Linked DNA regions of Roseisolibacter agri. The protein of the gene in region 2 interacts with the protein of the main gene of each other region in a pairwise test. Links are inferred from orthologs where the notes say so. Each region holds a gene or a part of one and is shown on either strand. Other genes may lie near its edges.

Region 1 (8,226 bases), on a different replicon or contig from region 2:
CGTCGTCCTCGCCGCCCACGTAATGCCCGTCGAGTCGAACGGTGGCCGTGCTGTCGCGGCGCGTGGCGTCGCGCAGCACGAGCAGCAGCGTCGTGTAGTCGCCCTTGTCGTGGAGCAGCGTGCGCATCTGCTGCTGCAGCGCCGGCTGCGCGGGGAAGAGGTACATCGGGCCCTTGTCCTGGAGGGCGCGCTGCCCGGCCTCGGGGAGGGCGGAGTCGGTCCCGACCGAGACGAGGAAGCGCTGCGGCTTGGGCGTCGCCTGCTTGATGTACTCGCGGACGGCGAGCGTCAGCGCCTCGTCGGTGCCGGGGCCGCAGACCACGGGGCCCTCGTCGCGGGCGGCGGCGGCGCGGGTGCGGGCGACGAGGTTGTCGCCGGCGGCCGAGTCGCCGGAGGTAGCGTCACCGCTGGCGGGCTTGGCGCCACCGCCGCAGGCGGCGAGGGCGACGAGCGCGAGGGCGGGGAGGAGCGGGCGGCGGGCCGCGGCGCGGCGCGCGGCGGAGGGGGAGGGGCGGTGCATGCCGAAAGCTGGTGTCCGGTCCGGAAGGTGTCGAGGGCGGGCGGCGGGCCCGGCCGGAGGCGGCGCCCCGGGCACCCTTGCCGAGTCCCGGATCGCGCCTCCTATTGCACACGGGACGTCCGATTCCCGGCGCACGGCGCGGCGGGGCGGGTCGCCTCGCACCTTCTCCCCGAAGCAGGAGGGACGCACATGCTCGAGCAACACCGGACGTTGCGTGAGGGCGTCGTCGCCGGTGCGCTGGCCGCCACGGCGGTCGCCATCTGGTTCCTGATCCTCGACTCCGTCGCGGGACGACCGCTGGCCACACCGACGATGCTGGGTGCGTCGCTCAGCTCATTGTTCGGGATGCCCGGTGCACCCGCGACCGCGGGAGCGGTGCTCGGCTACACGGCGTTCCACTACGCGGCGTTCGTGGTCGCGGGGTTGATCGGTGCGACGGTGATGAACAACGCGGAGGAGGAGCCGTCGGTGCTGATCGGCTTCTTCATCCTCTTCATCTTCTTCGAGATCGGCTTCTACGGCCTGACCGCGATCCTCGCGCGCTCGGAGTACTTCGGGCAGCTGGCGTGGTACCAGGTGCTGGCCGCGAACCTGATCGCCGCGGCGACGATCGGCACGTATCTCTTCCGTCGTCACCCCGGCCTCGCCAGCCGGTTCGCGCACTCGCTCGCGGGCGACGAGGCCTGAGCACGACGCGGTCGCACCGGACCCGAACAGCGAACTGCATTCGCAAGGATAAGATCGGATGAGGTCCGATAACGACGGATGGCTCCGGTGGAGCGCGAGATCCCTCGCCGCCACGCGGAGCCATCCGTCGTTATCCGATCTGGTCCGATCCTATCCTTGCTGCTGTTGTCGTTCGGGTCGGGCGCGCCGATCCGCGCCGCGTCTTCATTCCACCTACCGCGTCAGACCTCGGTCCAGCGGCGCAGCGTGCGGACCGCCGGCGCCATCGGCGCGCGCGGGGCCACGGGCGCGAGCGGCGCCGCCCGCGGCGTGCGGAGGATGCGCACGCCGCCCGGCAGGGGCGCCATCGGCGCCATCGGGGCCATGGGCGCCATCGGAGCCATGGGCGCCATCGCGGGCATCGGCATGCGCGGCAGCGTGAACAGCCCATCCTCGCCGAAGCCGAAGCCCGCGCCGCCCTCGTACTTGAACACGTCCGCGGCGCGCCCGACCTTCACGGTGACGTTGCGGTACGCGCCGTCGCGCCACACGCGCAGCGTCACGTCGTCGCCCGGCTTCGCCTTGCGCAGCTCGCGCGTGAAGCGCGACGCCCGCGCGCTGCCCGACATGCGGTCCTCGACGTCCTCACGCGGCACGCGCACGTCGACGTTGTTGATGGCGGCGATGCGCTCGCCCTCCACCAGCCCCGCCTTCTCGGCCGGGCCGCCGCTGGTGATGCTGCTGACGAAGAGGCCGAGCGTGTCGCGCACGGAGCCCGACGGCTGCACCGCGATGCCGAGCGCGGGGCGGCGCTCCGCCTGCACGCGCATGCTGTCGCGCCACGCGCGGACGCTCGCCTCGGCGCGCGCGCGGCCGGCCGAGTCGCGGCCGAACACGTAGCCGCTGGCGCCGCCGGGGAGCGTGAAGACACGCGCGCCGTTCGTCTGCGCGAGGCTCTCGCCGCTGACGGTCTTCACCTTCACCGTGCGGCGCTCGCTGCCGCGCGCGACCACCAGCGTGACCTCGTCGCCCGGCTTGAGCGCGGCCAGCGCGCGCGTCAGGCGGCGCGCGCCGAGGCCCTGCAGCTCGGGATCGTCGGCGTCCTCGCGGGCGACGGTGAGCGAGGTGCCGTTGATCGAGACGATGCGGTCGCCCTCCTCGATCCCGGCCTTGGCGGCGGGGCCGCCGTCACTGACGTCGGCGATGCGCACGCCGCGGTCGTCGCCCGAGCCGAGCATGATGCCGAGGACGGCGCGGTTGTCGTCGTTGGTCCACGAGCGGATGCGCGTGAAGCCGTCGCCGCGCTCGACGTAGACGTCGCCGCCGCGCGCGGTGGAGGGGGCGGGCGTGCGGGTGCGCACCTGCGCGCCCAGGGTGGCGGGGTCGGCGGCGCCGGCGGCGGCGGAAAGCGCCAGCGCGGCGAGGGAGACGTGGAGGGGTCGCATCGGAAGGTCGCTCCGGAGTGGCGAGGGGTTCGCCGATGTGACACCGGGCGCGCGCGGCAGGGTTGCCGCCCGCCGCCCGCCCCTCAGCCCCGGCTCGTCCCGCCGTTCCGCGCCTCGGCCACCGTCTCGTGCGCCTCCGCGAGGTCCGACGCCTTCGCTTCGGGCGCCTGCTGCTCGGCCGCCGCCTCGGGCTCCAGGTCCAGGACCAGGTGCACCGGGAAGTGGTCGGACCCGACGTAGCCGAGGCGCGCGATGCGCACGAGCCGGAGGCGGTCGGAGAAGAAGACGTGGTCCAGCGGCCAGCGCAGCCCCGGATAGCGCGCGTGGAAGGTGCTGTAGAAGCCGCGCCCCTTCCGCGGGTCGAGCAGGCGGCTCGTCTTCTGGAAGAGGCGCGTGGTGCGCGACCACGCGACGTCGTTCAGGTCGCCGAGCACGATGACCGGGAGCCGCGCGTCGCGCACGCGCTTGCCCACCAGCAGCAGCTCGGCGTCGCGCTCCAGCGACTCGTCGCTCTCGCCGGGCGCGGGCGGACGCGGGTGCACGCAGTTGAGCCAGAGCGGCTCGCCGCCGCGCAGCCGCACCGTCGCCTGCATCGACGGGATGTCCGGCTTCAGCAGGAACTCGATGCGCGCGTCCTCCAGCGGCAGCCGCGAGTAGAGCAGCATCCCGTACGTGTTCTCGAGCGCGCAGCGCAGCGCGTGTGGATGCGACCCGGCGAACGCCGCGTCGAGGCGCTCCTGCCACCAGTGGTCGGTCTCGACGAACAGCATGACATCGGGATCGACCGCGCGCACGACGCCGATCAGCCGGTCGGACTCGCGGTTGGTCTGCAGGACGTTGGACTCGACGAGCGAGAGCGCGCGCGCCGGCTCGGGATGCCGCGCGTGCTGCACCTCGCGCGGCGCGAGGCGCGTGTAGCGCCAGATGGCCGCGCCCTGCACCACGAGCACGGCGCCGAGCGCCCCCTGCACGCCCTGGTCGGGGAGGAACTCGACGCCGCCGGTCATCGCCCACAGCCCCAGCGACGCGAGCGCCGCCACGAACAGCTGCACGCGCGGGAAGTCCCACACGCGCACCCACCAGTACTTGGCCCGCACGAGCGAGAGGGCGGTGGCGCCGACCGCCACCGCCCCCAGCACCAGCGCGACGCCCACGAGCACGCCGTCGAGGCTCATCGCGTGCGCCCGCTCAGACGACCAGGTTGAGCAGGCGTCCGGGCACGAAGATGATCTTCCGCGGCTCGCCGGTGACGAACTTGGCGATCGATGGCTCGGCCATCGCCGCGGCGAGCGCGTCCTGCTGCGTCGCCTGCGGCGCGAGCTGCACCGTGCCGCGCGTCTTGCCGTTCACCTGCACGGCGAGCGTGATCGACTCCTCGGCCGCGAGCGCCGCGTCGAACGCCGGCCAGCCGGCGTCGAGCACGCTGCCCGTGTTGCCGCCGCGCTCCCACAGCTCCTCGGCCAGGTGCGGCGCGAAGCTGGCGACCAGCTGCACGAGCGGCATGACCTCGTCGCGGTGCGGCGTGCGCTCGCCCTTCCGCAGCACGTTGACGTACTCCATCATCGCCGCGATCGCCGTGTTGTACGACAGGCGCGGCACGTCGTCGCCGACCTTGCGGATGGTCTGGTGCAGCTTGCGCAGCACGGCGGCGTCGGGCGCGCCGTCGGTCGTCATGTCGCGCGCGCTGGCGTACAGCCGGTCGAGGAAGCGCCGCACGCCGCTGATGCCGGCGTCGCGGAAGTCGCCGCCCTCCTCGTAGGGGCCCAGGAACATCAGGTAGGTGCGGAAGCTGTCCGCGCCCCACTGGTCGATGTACTCGTCCGGGTTGATGACGTTGCCCTTGGACTTGGACATCTTCGCGCCCTCGCGGATGATCAGGCCGTGGGCGCGGAACTTCGTGAACGGCTCCTCGAAGTCGATGTGCCCCATGTCCTTCAGGACCATCGTGATGAAGCGCGAGTACAGCAGGTGCAGCACCGCGTGCTCGTTGCCGCCGATGTAGCTGTTCACCGGCAGCCACTTCTTCGTCAGCGCGGGATCGAACGGCACGTCGTCGCGGTCCGCGCTGGGATAGCGCAGGAAGTACCACGCGCTGTCCAGGAAGGTGTCGCTGACGTCGGTCTCGCGGCGCGACTGCGCGCCGCAGCGCGGGCACGGCGTGTGGTACCAGCTCGCGTCGCGCGCCAGCGGGCTGATGCCCGAGTCGTCGGGCTTGAAGTCCTCCAGGAACGGCAGCTCGACCGGCAGCTTGTCGACGGGCACCGGCACGGTGCCGCACGCGTCGCAGTACACGACCGGGATCGGCGGGCCCCAGTAGCGCTGGCGCGAGATGCACCAGTCGTGCAGCCGGTAGTTGGTGACCGCGCGCGCCTGCTCGCCCTCGGCCAGCCAGGCGACGATCGCCTCCTTGGCCTGCGGGACGCTCATGCCGTCGAACTGCGCACTGTTGACGATGCGGCCGCCCGCGTCGTGCGTGTGCGCGCCGCCCTCCACGGGCGTGTCGGCGTCCTCGCCCTCGGCCGCCACCACGCGCACGATGGGCAGCGCGAACTTGGTCGCGAACTCGAAGTCGCGCTCGTCGTGCGCGGGCACGGCCATGATCGCGCCGGTGCCGTACTCCATCAGCACGTAGTCGGCGATCCAGACGGGGATCAGCTCGCCCGTGGCGGGATTGCGCGCGTACGAGCCGGTGAAGACGCCGGTCTTCTCCTTGTCGACCTTGCGCGTGACGACGTCCTGCCGCGCGGTCGCGGCGCGGTACGCGTCGACGTCGCGCTGCTGCGCGGGGGTCGTCAGCGCGTCCACCAGCGGATGCTCGGGCGCCAGCACCAGGTACGTCGCGCCGAAGATCGTGTCCACGCGCGTGGTGAACACGGTGATCGGCGTGCCGGCCATGACGATCGGATCGCCGGCGACGGCGGCGTCGTCCTCGGGCGACAGGTCGCCAGAGCTGGGCACCAGGAAGTCGATCTGCGCGCCCTGCGAGCGGCCGATCCAGTTCCGCTGCGCGGTCTTGGTGGTGTCCGACCAGTCGAGCCAGTCCAGGTTCTGCAGCAGACGCTCGGCGTACTCGCTGATGCGGAAGAACCACTGCTCCAGGAAGCGCTGCTCGACGGGCGTGCCGCAGCGCTCGCACAGCCCGTTCTCGACCTGCTCGTTGGCGAGCACGGTCTTGTCGGTCGGGCACCAGTTGACGGCCGCCTTCTTCTTGTACGCCAGGCCGCGCTCCAGCAGCTGCAGGAAGACCCACTGCGTCCACCGGTAGTAGTCGGGCTGACTGGTGTCGACCGCGTAGCGCCAGTCGACCATCAGCGCGGCGCGGTCCAGCTGGCGGCGGAAGTTGCCGACGTTGCGCGGCGTCATCGTCATCGGGTGCACGCCCATCTTCAGGGCGTAGTTCTCCGAGTGGATGCCGAACGCGTCGAAGCCCAGCGGCTGGAACACGGTGTGCCCCATCTGCCGGTGGAAGCGGCCCTGGATGTCGGTGCCGGTGAACGCGAACAGGTTCCCCACGTGCAGCCCCTCGGCCGACGGGTAGGGGAACATCATGAGCTGGTAGAACGGGCGCGCGCCGCCGGCCAGGTCGACGGCGTGCGTGCCGCGCTCCTGCCAGCGCTGCTGCCACTTCTGCTCGACCGACGTCGGGTCGTAGGCGTCCTTGGGCTCCTGACCCGCGGACGTGGGCGAGGGATTGCTCATGCGGGGCGATTCGGGCGAGGGGTTGAACCTCGCAATCTAGCGGCGCCCGGGGCGCTGGGTGGGCTGCACGCCGGGCTCCGCTCGTGGGCGCGAGGGCGGTGGGGGCTCGGCCGGCTCGGAGATTTCGCGGGCGGAGCCGCGGCGCGTCTCCGCACCACGAAATCTCAGGTCGCTCGGCCGATCCCCCACCGCCCCCGCACCCCCATCCCTTCTCGGCCCGCGTCGCTTTCACGGCATCGATCTTCGGGCGCCGGCTGAGCTGAGGCGCAGCTCGCGCCGGGCCCCGCCTGGCCGCCGCTCGCGAGGGGAGACGCGCGCCTGGTGGCGTGCCCGGCGCCGACGCTCGGGGGGAGGGGCGGTGTGGGCGCCGGCCGAGCGACCTGAGATTTCGCGGTGCAGAGACGCGCCGCGGCTCCGCCCGCGAAATCTCCGAGCCGGCCGGCGCCCACGCCGCCCCGAGCCACGTGCGGAGCTCAGCCCCGGCTCACCTCACCTAACGGCAGGCTGCGTCCACACGTCGATGCCGCCGGCCTGCGGGCCCACGTCCACCCGCGCCACGGCCTGGCGCGCGCGCAGGTCGATGATCTCCACCGTGCCGGGTTGGGCGCCGATCCCCTCCACCGTCACGAACGCGTACCGGTCGTCCGGCGACAGCGCCACGCCGCTCGGCACGCGACGCGCGGTCGGGATGCGCGCCAGCTCGCGGCCGCTCGCGACGTCGATGAGCGACACGCTCTGCCCGCGCTTGTTGGTGCCCACCAGCAGCGTCCCGTCGCGCGTCACGGCGAGGTTGTACGTCCCCTCGCCGGTCGGGATGCGGCGCGTCATGGTCCACGACGCGACGTCGATCTCGACCAGATCGTTCGACTTGTTGCACGCCACCCAGACGCGCTTGCCGTCGGGTGAGGGCTGCGCCCAGGTGGGGGAGCAGGCGACCGGCGCGGGCGCGCCCGCGTGGTCGGTGTGGCTCGTCATGTCGTGGCCGCTCGCGACGCCGCCCGCGGCCGTGCGCCGCGGCGGCGCGCCCGTCATCCCGCGCTCCGCGCCCTTCGCCAGCGAGAACCAGCGCGCGACCTTCAGGTTGCGGGCGTCGATCTCGACCAGCGCGTCGTCCATCATGCACGCCGAGTAGTGGCGCGTGCCGTCGGGCGACAGCCGCGAGCCGTGGGGCATCGTGCACGTCGGGATGCGCGCCACCTCCGCCATGTCGGGCGCGTAGACCACCGACACCGACGACGGCACCATGTCGCCGTGCAGGTTGAAGTTCACGACGTAGACCCAGTTGCCGTCCGGGCTCACCTGCAGCGTGGCCGGGAAGGCGCCGAGGGTCACGCGGCCGGCGAGCGAGTCGCCGGCCGTCGTGTACTTGAGCAGCGCGCCATTGGGCGTGCCGTGCGCGGTCGAGACGAAGTAGTGCCGCCCGTCGGGCGCGACGCCCACGCCGTGCGGGCCGAGGAGCTCGGTCGGGTTGGTGCCGACGCGGAACTGCCGCTCGACCGTCGCGCCCGCGGGGCCGAACCGCACCAGCTGGATGCGGTCGTCCCCTTCGGAGCCGACGAACACGCGGTAGTCGCGCGTGGGCGGCGCGGCCTGCGCCGGCTGCTGCGCGCGCAGCGGGGTGGCCGCGAGGAGCAGCGCGGCCGCCGTCGCGAGGCGCGTCATGGCACCACCGGGGGCTTCGGCACGACGCGCATCACCCAGAGCCCGTTGTTGAAGTCGTTCACGTACGCCAGCCCGTCCTTCGGGTTCACCACCACGCCCCACGTGAAGGCCGCGTTCTTCACGTTGCCCTCCATGTCGGCGGTGTTGAACGACGCGATCTCGCGCCCCTGCGCGCGCAGGTCGCCGCGCAGCTCGCCGCCGATGTCGAACACGTGGAAGCCGGCGTCGTAGGCG
Region 2 (8,106 bases):
GGCATGGGCCGTCTGGCGCATCGCGTCGCTCCAGTCGTCGAAGCGGTCGGCGACGCGCGTGCCGGCGCGGCGGGCGCCGCGCGCGAGGCGGACGCGCGTCTCGAAGCCGCTGGTGGGCGCCATCAGCAGCGCGGTGCCGGCGCCGAGGAGGGCGCCGATCGCCAGGCCGGCGCCGAACGCCCCGACGCGGCGCCAGTCGGTGCCGCTGCCGCCCTCGCCCTCCTCACGGTTGGTGCTCCGGCGGGCGGCGAGGCGCTCGCGGACGCTGTGCACCCCGTCCCGCACGCCGTCGCGCACGCCCTGCACCCCGCCGCGGACGCCCTCGCCGACGTCGCGCGCCCGGGCGGCGGCGAGGCGCGGCAGGGCGCTCAGCCGGCCGGCGACGACGGCGGCGCGCGCGGTCGCGGACTCGAAGCGCGGGCTCCCGCCGGCCGCGCGGGGCCCGGACGTGCCGGCGGAGGCCCCCGTGGTGCGCGGCGTGGGGCGGACGGCGGATCGGGAGGTCGCCCCGGGCGCGCGGGCGCCGGAGGAGCTGGAGCGGTTGGCCATCGGGAAGGACTCCTGGATCGGTCGTGGTAAGGAAATTGCCGTGCTCATGCGTCAGCGCTGTGCCCGGTCGACGCGTACCGTCGGCTCGGGCAGTCGTCGCGGGAGGGCTCGGCTGGCGCGGGGGGTGCTGCGTCGTCCAGGCGGCCCGTCCGACGAGGCGCGCCCCCGGGCGTTCGATCGTGCATCTTTCCGGCCCGTTTCCACCCGCCCCGATTTCACCGCCCGCCCGCCCCGTCGAGGGACTCATGAGCGCGACAGGCAAGACCGTCCTCCTCGTGGAAGACAACGAGGACAACCGCATCGTCTATTCCACCATCCTGCGCCACTTCGGCTATCAGGTCACCGAGGCGCTGAACGGCGAGGAGGGGATCGCGAAGGCCAAGAGCGAGAAGCCCGACCTGATCCTGATGGACATCTCCATCCCGATCATCGACGGCTGGGAGGCGACGCAGGTCCTCAAGCACGATCCCGAGACGCGCGCGATCCCGATCATCGCGCTGACGGCGCACGCCCTGGCGAGCGACCGTGAGAAGGCGATGGAGGTCGGGTGCGACGGCTACCTCGCGAAGCCGTGCGAGCCGCGCGCCGTCGTGGCCGAGGTGCAGCGCTTCCTCGGCAAGGGCGAGCCGAGCGCCGCGGGCGCCACCGCGAGCGCGGGGTCCGCGGCGTCGAGCCGCGCTTGACCGCGATTCCGTCGCCGGCAATGACGCGCATCCTCGTCGTCGACGACCACGAGGACAACGTCGAGCTGCTCCGCGCGCGGCTCGAGGCGCGAGGCTACCAGGTGGAGGCCGCGCGCGACGGGCTCGAGGCGCTCGAGCGCGTCGACGCGCGGCCGCCCGACCTCATCCTGCTCGACGTGATGATGCCGAAGCTCGACGGCTTCGAGGTGGTGCGGCGGATCAAGGGCAACCCGAAGCTGCCCTTCATCCCCATCATCATGCAGACCGCGCTCGAGCTGACCGAGGACAAGGTCGAGGGGCTCGACGCGGGCGCCGACGACTACATCACGAAGCCCATCGACTTCGCGGAGCTCGAGGCGCGCGTGCGGTCGCTGCTGCGCATCAAGGCGCTGCAGGAGGAGCTGGCGAAGGCCAACGAGTCGCTGCTGCGCATGTCGCAGATCGACGGCCTCACGGGCGTCGACAACCGCCGCCACATCGAGGAGCGGCTGACCGAGATGTTCGACCACTCGGCCCGCCTCAACGAGCCGCTGGCGGTCGTGATGTGCGACGTGGACCACTTCAAGAGCGTCAACGACACGCACGGCCACCAGGCCGGCGACGCGGTGCTCCGCCAGGTGGCCGACGTGCTGCGCGACACGGCGCGCGAGATCGACCGCGTGGGCCGCTACGGCGGCGAGGAGTTCCTCGTCATCCTGCCGGGCGCCAACGTGCACGATGCCGTGGCCTTCGCCGAGCGGGTGCGGCAGGCGATCGACGCGCGCGAGTTCGCCTACGACGGCGGCACCGTGCGGCGCACGCTGAGCGCGGGCGTGGCCGCGTGGCCGCACTCCGACGTGCGCCACCAGGAGGCGCTCGTGAAGGCGGCCGACGACGCGCTGTACGTGGCCAAGGAGTCGGGCCGCAACCGCGTGGTCGCGTACGGCTCGCCGGAGTTCGTCGCGCACGAGCGGCCGGACGGCGCCGCGCGCGCGACGGCGGCAACGGCCGCCGTGCCCACGCCGTAACGCCGCGCGCCAAAGACGCGCCGGCGACCGCCTGCACCGTCGCGCGTCCGCGTCGCCGCGTTAGCTTTGCGGGCATGAACGCCCCCGCCTCCAGCCCGACCGCCCCGCCCGCGGCCCTGGCCGCACGGGCGGCCACCCTGCGCGAGCAGCTCGAGCGCGCCTCGCACGAGTACTACGTGCTCGACCGGCCGTCGCTCGCCGACGCGGAGTACGACCGGCTGTTCCGCGAGCTGCAGACGCTGGAGGCCGAGCATCCGTCGCTGCGCACGCCGGACTCGCCGACGCAGCGCGTGGGCGCCGAGCCGCAGTCCGCGCTGCCCAAGCACCAGCACCTGGTGCCGATGCTGTCGCTGGGCAACGCGTTCTCGGACGAGGAGCTGACCGCGTGGGAGGAGCGCGCGGTGCGGCTGGCGGGCGAGGACGTGCGCCGCGCGGGCTACACGGCGGAGCTGAAGATCGACGGCGCCGCGGTGAGCCTGACGTACGAGGACGGCGTGCTGGTGACCGGCGCGACGCGCGGCAACGGCACGATCGGCGAGGTGGTGACGCCGAACCTGCGCACGATCCGCGACATCCCGCTGCGGCTGCACGCGACCAACGGAGTCCCGGCGCCGACGGGCGTGCTGGAGATCCGCGGCGAGGTGTACATGCCCTTCTCGCGCTTCGAGCAGATGAACGAGGCGCGCGTGCAGGCGGGCGAGCCGGTGTTCGCGAACCCGCGCAACGCCGCCGCCGGCGCGCTGCGCCAGCTCGATCCGCGCATCACGGCGTCGCGCCCGCTGCGCTTCTTCGGCTACAGCGTCGTGCGCCCGGCGCACCTCGCGCCGCTGCCCTTCCGCACGCAGTGGGAGCTGCTGGAGACGCTGGCGGCGTGGGGCATCCCGGTGGCGCCGAGCCGGAAGCGGTGCGACACGCTGGACGAGGTGCACGCGTGGGCGAGCGAGATCGAGCGCAACGTGCGCGCGCAGCTCGACTTCGCCATCGACGGCGCGGTGGTGAAGGTGGACCCGCTGCGCCTGCAGGCGGAGCTGGGCGACGTGGGCCGCGAGCCGCGGTGGGCCGTGGCGCGCAAGTTCGCGCCGGACATCGCCGAGACGACGCTGACGGCGATCGAGGTCAACATCGGGCGCACCGGCTCCGTGAATCCGTTCGCGATGCTGGAGCCGGTGGAGATCGGCGGCGCGACGGTGAAGCTGGCGACGCTGCACAACTTCGCGCTGATCGCCGACAAGGACCTGCGCGTGGGCGACCGCGTGCAGGTGAAGCGCGCCGGCGAGGTGATCCCGCAGGTCATCGGCCCGATCCCCGAGCGGCGCGACACCGAGCATCCGCCGGCGCCGTACGTGCCGCCGACGAACTGCTACGCGTGCCGGTCGCCGCTGGAGGCGGGCGAGGACCGCGGGATGCTCTACTGCCCCAACTTCCAGTGCCCGGCGCGGCAGCTGGAAGGGCTGGTGCACTTCGCGTCGCGCGGCGCGATGGACATCCGCGGGCTCTCGTACGCGCGCATCGAGCAGCTGACGTCGGAGCACCGCGAGGACGAGCTGCATCCGCTGGTGCGCGACGCGTCGGACCTCTACACGCTGACGGTGGAGGACCTGCTGCGGCTGGAGCGGTTCGCCGACAAGAGCGCGGAGAACCTCGTGCAGGCCATCGAGGCGTCGAAGGCGCAGCCGCTCTCGCGCCTGCTGTTCGGGCTCGGCATCGACCACGTGGGCGAGATCGCCGCGCGGCTGCTGGCGCGGCACTTCGGCACGATGGACCGCCTGCTGGACGCGACCGAGGAGGAGATCGGCGCGGTGCGCGGCGTCGGCGACGTGATCGCGCACTCGGTGGCGCGCTGGTTCGCGAACGAGGACGCGCGCGCGCTGGTGCAGCGGCTGCGCGACCGCGGCGTCAACCTGACCGAGCCGAACGCCGCCTCGGGGACGGCGTTCGCGGGGCAGACGTTCGTGCTCACCGGCACCTTCCCCAACCTGTCGCGCGACCAGGCGACGGCGCTGGTGGAGCAGCACGGCGGCCGCGTGACGAGCAGCGTGTCCAAGAAGACGAGCGTCGTCGTCGCGGGCGAGGACGCGGGGAGCAAGCTCGCGAAGGCGCGCGAGCTGGGCATCACCGTGATCGACGAGGCGGAGCTGGTGCGGCGTGCGGAGGGCGGCGCATGACGGGCCCGGGGCGCACGGCGCCGGGGCCGGTCTCGCTCCCGCCGTCGATCGTGCACGCGCTGCGCGCCGCGGTGCTGGCCACCGACGACGGCGAGACGCGCCTGCGCGACGCGGGCTTCGACGCGGGGCGCGCGCTGTACGATGACTTCGCGGCGTGGATGGCCGCGCGCGCGGGTGTCGCCGATCCCGCGATCGCCTCGCTCGGCGCGTTCGGCGAGGCGCTGGGCGCGTACGCCGCCGCGCACGGCTGGGGGACGCTGGCGCTGGAGGCGGGCGACGGCGCCGACACCGACGGCCTGCCGACGCTGCGCGCGATCGGCTGGTTCGAGGTCGAGCGCGGCGCGGACGGCGCGCGTGCGCCCTACCCGAGCTGCCTGTTCACGACCGGCCTGCTCGCCGGCTTCCTGAGCCGCCTCGCGGGCCAGCCGCTGGCGGTGCTGGAGCTCGAGTGCGCGTCGACGGGCGACGCGGCGTGCCGGTTCGTCGTGGGCGGCGAGGCGGCGCTGACGCGCTTGTTCGCGGAGCGGTTCGGACGATAGCCGCTGCGTGCTGCGTGCTGCGTGCTGCGTGTCCGGCCGCTCGGCACGCGCCGGTGCGCCGGATCCTTTCGCCTGTTGGTGAGGATACGGATGCTCCGGATGAGACGGATGCCCCGGATCGCTCCGCACCGGCGCATCGGACGTCGCCGCCACGCGGAGCGATCCGCGTGATCCGGCTCATCCGAAGGATCCGTATCCTCCCCGAGAAGTTGGTGTAGGCTCGGTGCGACGTCGGCCGCCGGGGGCACGGAGCCACACGCAGCACGCAGCACGAAACACGCAGCGTTCAGATACGCCCCGCGTACGTCGGATTCGGCAGCAGCTCGCCGCCCACCAGCACCTCGCGGTCCCACGGCAGCACGATGCCGCTCTCGGTGGCGAGGGCGTGGAAGTCGGGCTCGTAGCTGCCCGTCTTGAAGCCGACCGCCGTGCGCACCGTGTGCGCGCCGGCGTTGACGATCGCGCTCCGCGCGAGGCGCAGCGTGTCGCCGGAGTCGCACGTCTCGTCCACCACCAGCACGCGCCGGCCGCGCACGTCCTGCGGCGCCGCCCCGATGACCGCGGGCGTCTCGCGCACCGTCTCGGCGCGGAAGCGGCGGCTCACCGTGATCGCGGCGAACGGGCGGTCGAGGATCGCGGCGATCACCGCGCCGGGCACGACGCCGGCCGTCGCGACGCCGACGACGATCTCCGGGTCGTAGGCGCGCGCCACCTTCAGCGCGAGCGCGCGCGAGAGCTCACCGAAGAGCGGCCACTCGACGACGAGCAGCCCCTTGGCCGGGTCGAGGGCGTACTGACGCGGGGACATGGGCGGTGTCGGCGAGGGGTCGAGGACCGTCGAGGACCGTCAGAAACCTGCGCGGCGGACGTCCCGCTGCGGCGCCGGACGCCAGCGCAGGAAGCTAGCCGCGGCGACGGAGGCCGCCAGCACGCCCACAGCGTGCGTACGCGTGCGGGTGCGCGCCGTCACCCCGTGCGGCCGTGCGCGGCTTGTAGGCGTTCCGCCGCCCGGATAGCTTGCCCCTCCCAGCCCGCGTCCCGCGACCCGCGCCTCGCGCCGGTTGGCCCGCATCCAGCCCGCCCCGATCGCATGTCCTGGTGGAGCCGCCTCACGGGCGGCAAGTCCGAGAGCGAGTCCAAGGCCGGTCGCGTCGACTACCTGAGCGAGGCGCTCGCCCTCGAACGGCAGGGCGACTACGACGCGGCGCTGACGTCGTACCGGCTGGCGCTCCGCGACCGCCCGAACGACCAGCGCGTCCTCCAGAACATGGCGATCGCCTTCAGCCGGCTCGGCCAGCTGGAGGAGGCCATCCGCTGCTACCGGCGCGCGCTCGAGCTGGATCCCGGCCTCGGCGGCGCGCACTACGGGCTCGCCTTCCTGCTGCTGAAGCGGGGCGACCACGAGGGCGCGGCGGAGCACCTGCAGGCCTTCCTCGCGCGGCCGCCCCACTCCCCCGACGCCGAGCGCTGGGTGCGCCACGCGCAGCAGACGCTGGAGGCGATGCGCTCGCCGGGTGGCCTGGACGGCGGCGCGGACGCGTCCGTCGGCACCGACGTGCCGCCCGGCGCCTCCGGTCCGACCGCGCCGGGCGGGCGCGGCTGAGCGACCGGGCCCCGCGCGTGGGACACGTCCTCTCCATCGTCAGCCAGAAGGGCGGAGTCGGCAAGACGACGACGGCGGTCAACCTCGCCGCCGCCTTCGCCCGCCGCGGCCTGAAGACCCTGCTCGTCGACACCGACCCGCAGGGCTCCGTCCGCTACGGCGTCGGGCTGCGCCGTGGCCACGAGTCGTGGGGCTTCGCCGACTACCTGAACGGCGAGCGCGCGCTGCGCGAGGTCATCCTCCCGACCGCCCTGCCCTGGCTGCGCGTGATCCTCGCCGGCACGGTGAGCGACGAGGCCGAGCACGCGCACTACCAGCAGCTGGTGGCCGAGACGGCGATCCTGAAGGACCTGCTGCAGACGGCGCGCGAGCGGTGCCACGTCGTCATCGTCGACACGCCGCCGGGGCTCGGCTCCATCACGCGGCGCGCGCTGGAGGCGAGCCAGCACGTCATCGTGCCGCTGCAGGCGGAGCCGCTGGCGCTGCAGACGACGCCGCAGATCCTGCGCGGCATCCAGGACGTCGTGCGCGTGAACGAGGAGCTGACGCTCGACGGCATCCTGCTGACGATGTTCGAGTCGGGCAACCCCGCCGCCGAGCGCACGTCGCAGTACGTGCGACGCCACCTGCCGGCGCACATGGTGTTCGACATCGTCGTGCCGCGCACGCCGGCGACGGCGGACGCGTTCGCGGCGGGCCAGCCGGTCGTGCTGCGCGACCCGGCCGACCCGGCGAGCCAGGCGTACGTGAACCTGGCGACGCAGCTCGCGGAGCGGTTCCGGTGAGCGCGCGCCGGGCCGCCGCGCTCCGACTGGGCGCGCTGGCGGCGATGGGGCTCACGGCCGCCGCGTGCGTCGAGATCGCGAGCGCCGAGAACGGCGTGCAGGCGATCCGCCTCGACCCGATCCTGCCGTCGATCATCGCGGGCGACACGCTGCGCGACTCGCTGGGCCGCGTGCAGCGGCTGCGCGGCGTGGCGTTCGGCGAGTCGGGCGACAGCATCGCGGGCGCGGCATTCGAGTACGGCTATCTCGCGCTGGGGCGCGACACGGCGACCAACGCGCGGCCCGCGCTCGTGGTCGATCCGACGACGGGGCTGGTGCGCGCGGACTCGCTGCCGGGCGTGGCGCAGGCGCGCGTGAGCGCGCGCTTCGGCAACCGGCTGCAGATCCTGGACACGCTCGCGATCGTCCGGCGTCCGACGCGGCTGGAGCGCGTCGCGACGACCGACTCGCTGCGCATGACGTACCTGTGCAACGACGCCTCCGCCGAGTTGCGCAGCGGCACCGACTCGACGCTCGTGACCGCGTCCTCCGCTCTCGCGGTCAGGCTCACGGGCGACAGCGCGGGGGGCGCGGTGGCAGTGCCGAGCTACCTGGTGCGCTACCGCATCGTGGCACCCGCGACGGTGCCGAGCGGCCAGTCACCGTACGGCGACGTGCGGCCCGCGCTGTACCTGACGAACGGCCGCGTGGACCGGCCCATCGGCCACGATACGACCAATGCGTCGGGGCAGACGGCGACGGCCCTCCGGGTGGTGCCGACGCTGCTCACGAGCCA

The links.
Region 1: the proteins of ligA (region 2) and leuS interact in binary tests that used the Escherichia coli proteins (3 or more experiments, as listed by UniProt). The link is inferred for Roseisolibacter agri from one-to-one orthologs.

The regions. Positions count from the first base shown.
Region 1 is NZ_BRXS01000005.1:555,691-563,916, forward strand. The notes cover bases 3,576-6,632. They hold leuS (leucine--tRNA ligase), read right to left. Parts: upstream 6,331-6,632; coding sequence 3,820-6,330; downstream 3,576-3,819. Other genes in these bases: rosag_RS17955 (endonuclease/exonuclease/phosphatase family protein), read right to left, coding at 3,576-3,806. Also shown: rosag_RS17940 (hypothetical protein), read right to left, coding at 1-520; rosag_RS17945 (hypothetical protein), read left to right, coding at 710-1,207; rosag_RS17950 (PDZ domain-containing protein), read right to left, coding at 1,429-2,631; more of rosag_RS17955, read right to left, coding at 2,715-3,575; rosag_RS17965 (YncE family protein), read right to left, coding at 6,820-7,992; rosag_RS17970 (Ig-like domain-containing protein), read right to left, coding at 7,989-8,226.
Region 2 is NZ_BRXS01000004.1:161,240-169,345, reverse strand. What follows is about bases 1,922-4,858. They hold ligA (NAD-dependent DNA ligase LigA), read left to right. Parts: upstream 1,922-2,313; coding sequence 2,314-4,404; downstream 4,405-4,858. Other genes in these bases: rosag_RS12855 (4-vinyl reductase), read left to right, coding at 4,401-4,858; rosag_RS12865 (diguanylate cyclase), read left to right, coding at 1,922-2,239. Outside these bases: rosag_RS12875 (YtxH domain-containing protein), read right to left, coding at 1-549; rosag_RS12870 (response regulator), read left to right, coding at 795-1,232; more of rosag_RS12865, read left to right, coding at 1,253-1,921; more of rosag_RS12855, read left to right, coding at 4,859-4,943; rosag_RS12850 (phosphoribosyltransferase), read right to left, coding at 5,230-5,751; rosag_RS12845 (tetratricopeptide repeat protein), read left to right, coding at 6,034-6,546; rosag_RS12840 (ParA family protein), read left to right, coding at 6,564-7,331; rosag_RS12835 (hypothetical protein), read left to right, coding at 7,328-8,106. UniProt on the Escherichia coli protein: DNA ligase that catalyzes the formation of phosphodiester linkages between 5'-phosphoryl and 3'-hydroxyl groups in double-stranded DNA using NAD as a coenzyme and as the energy source for the reaction.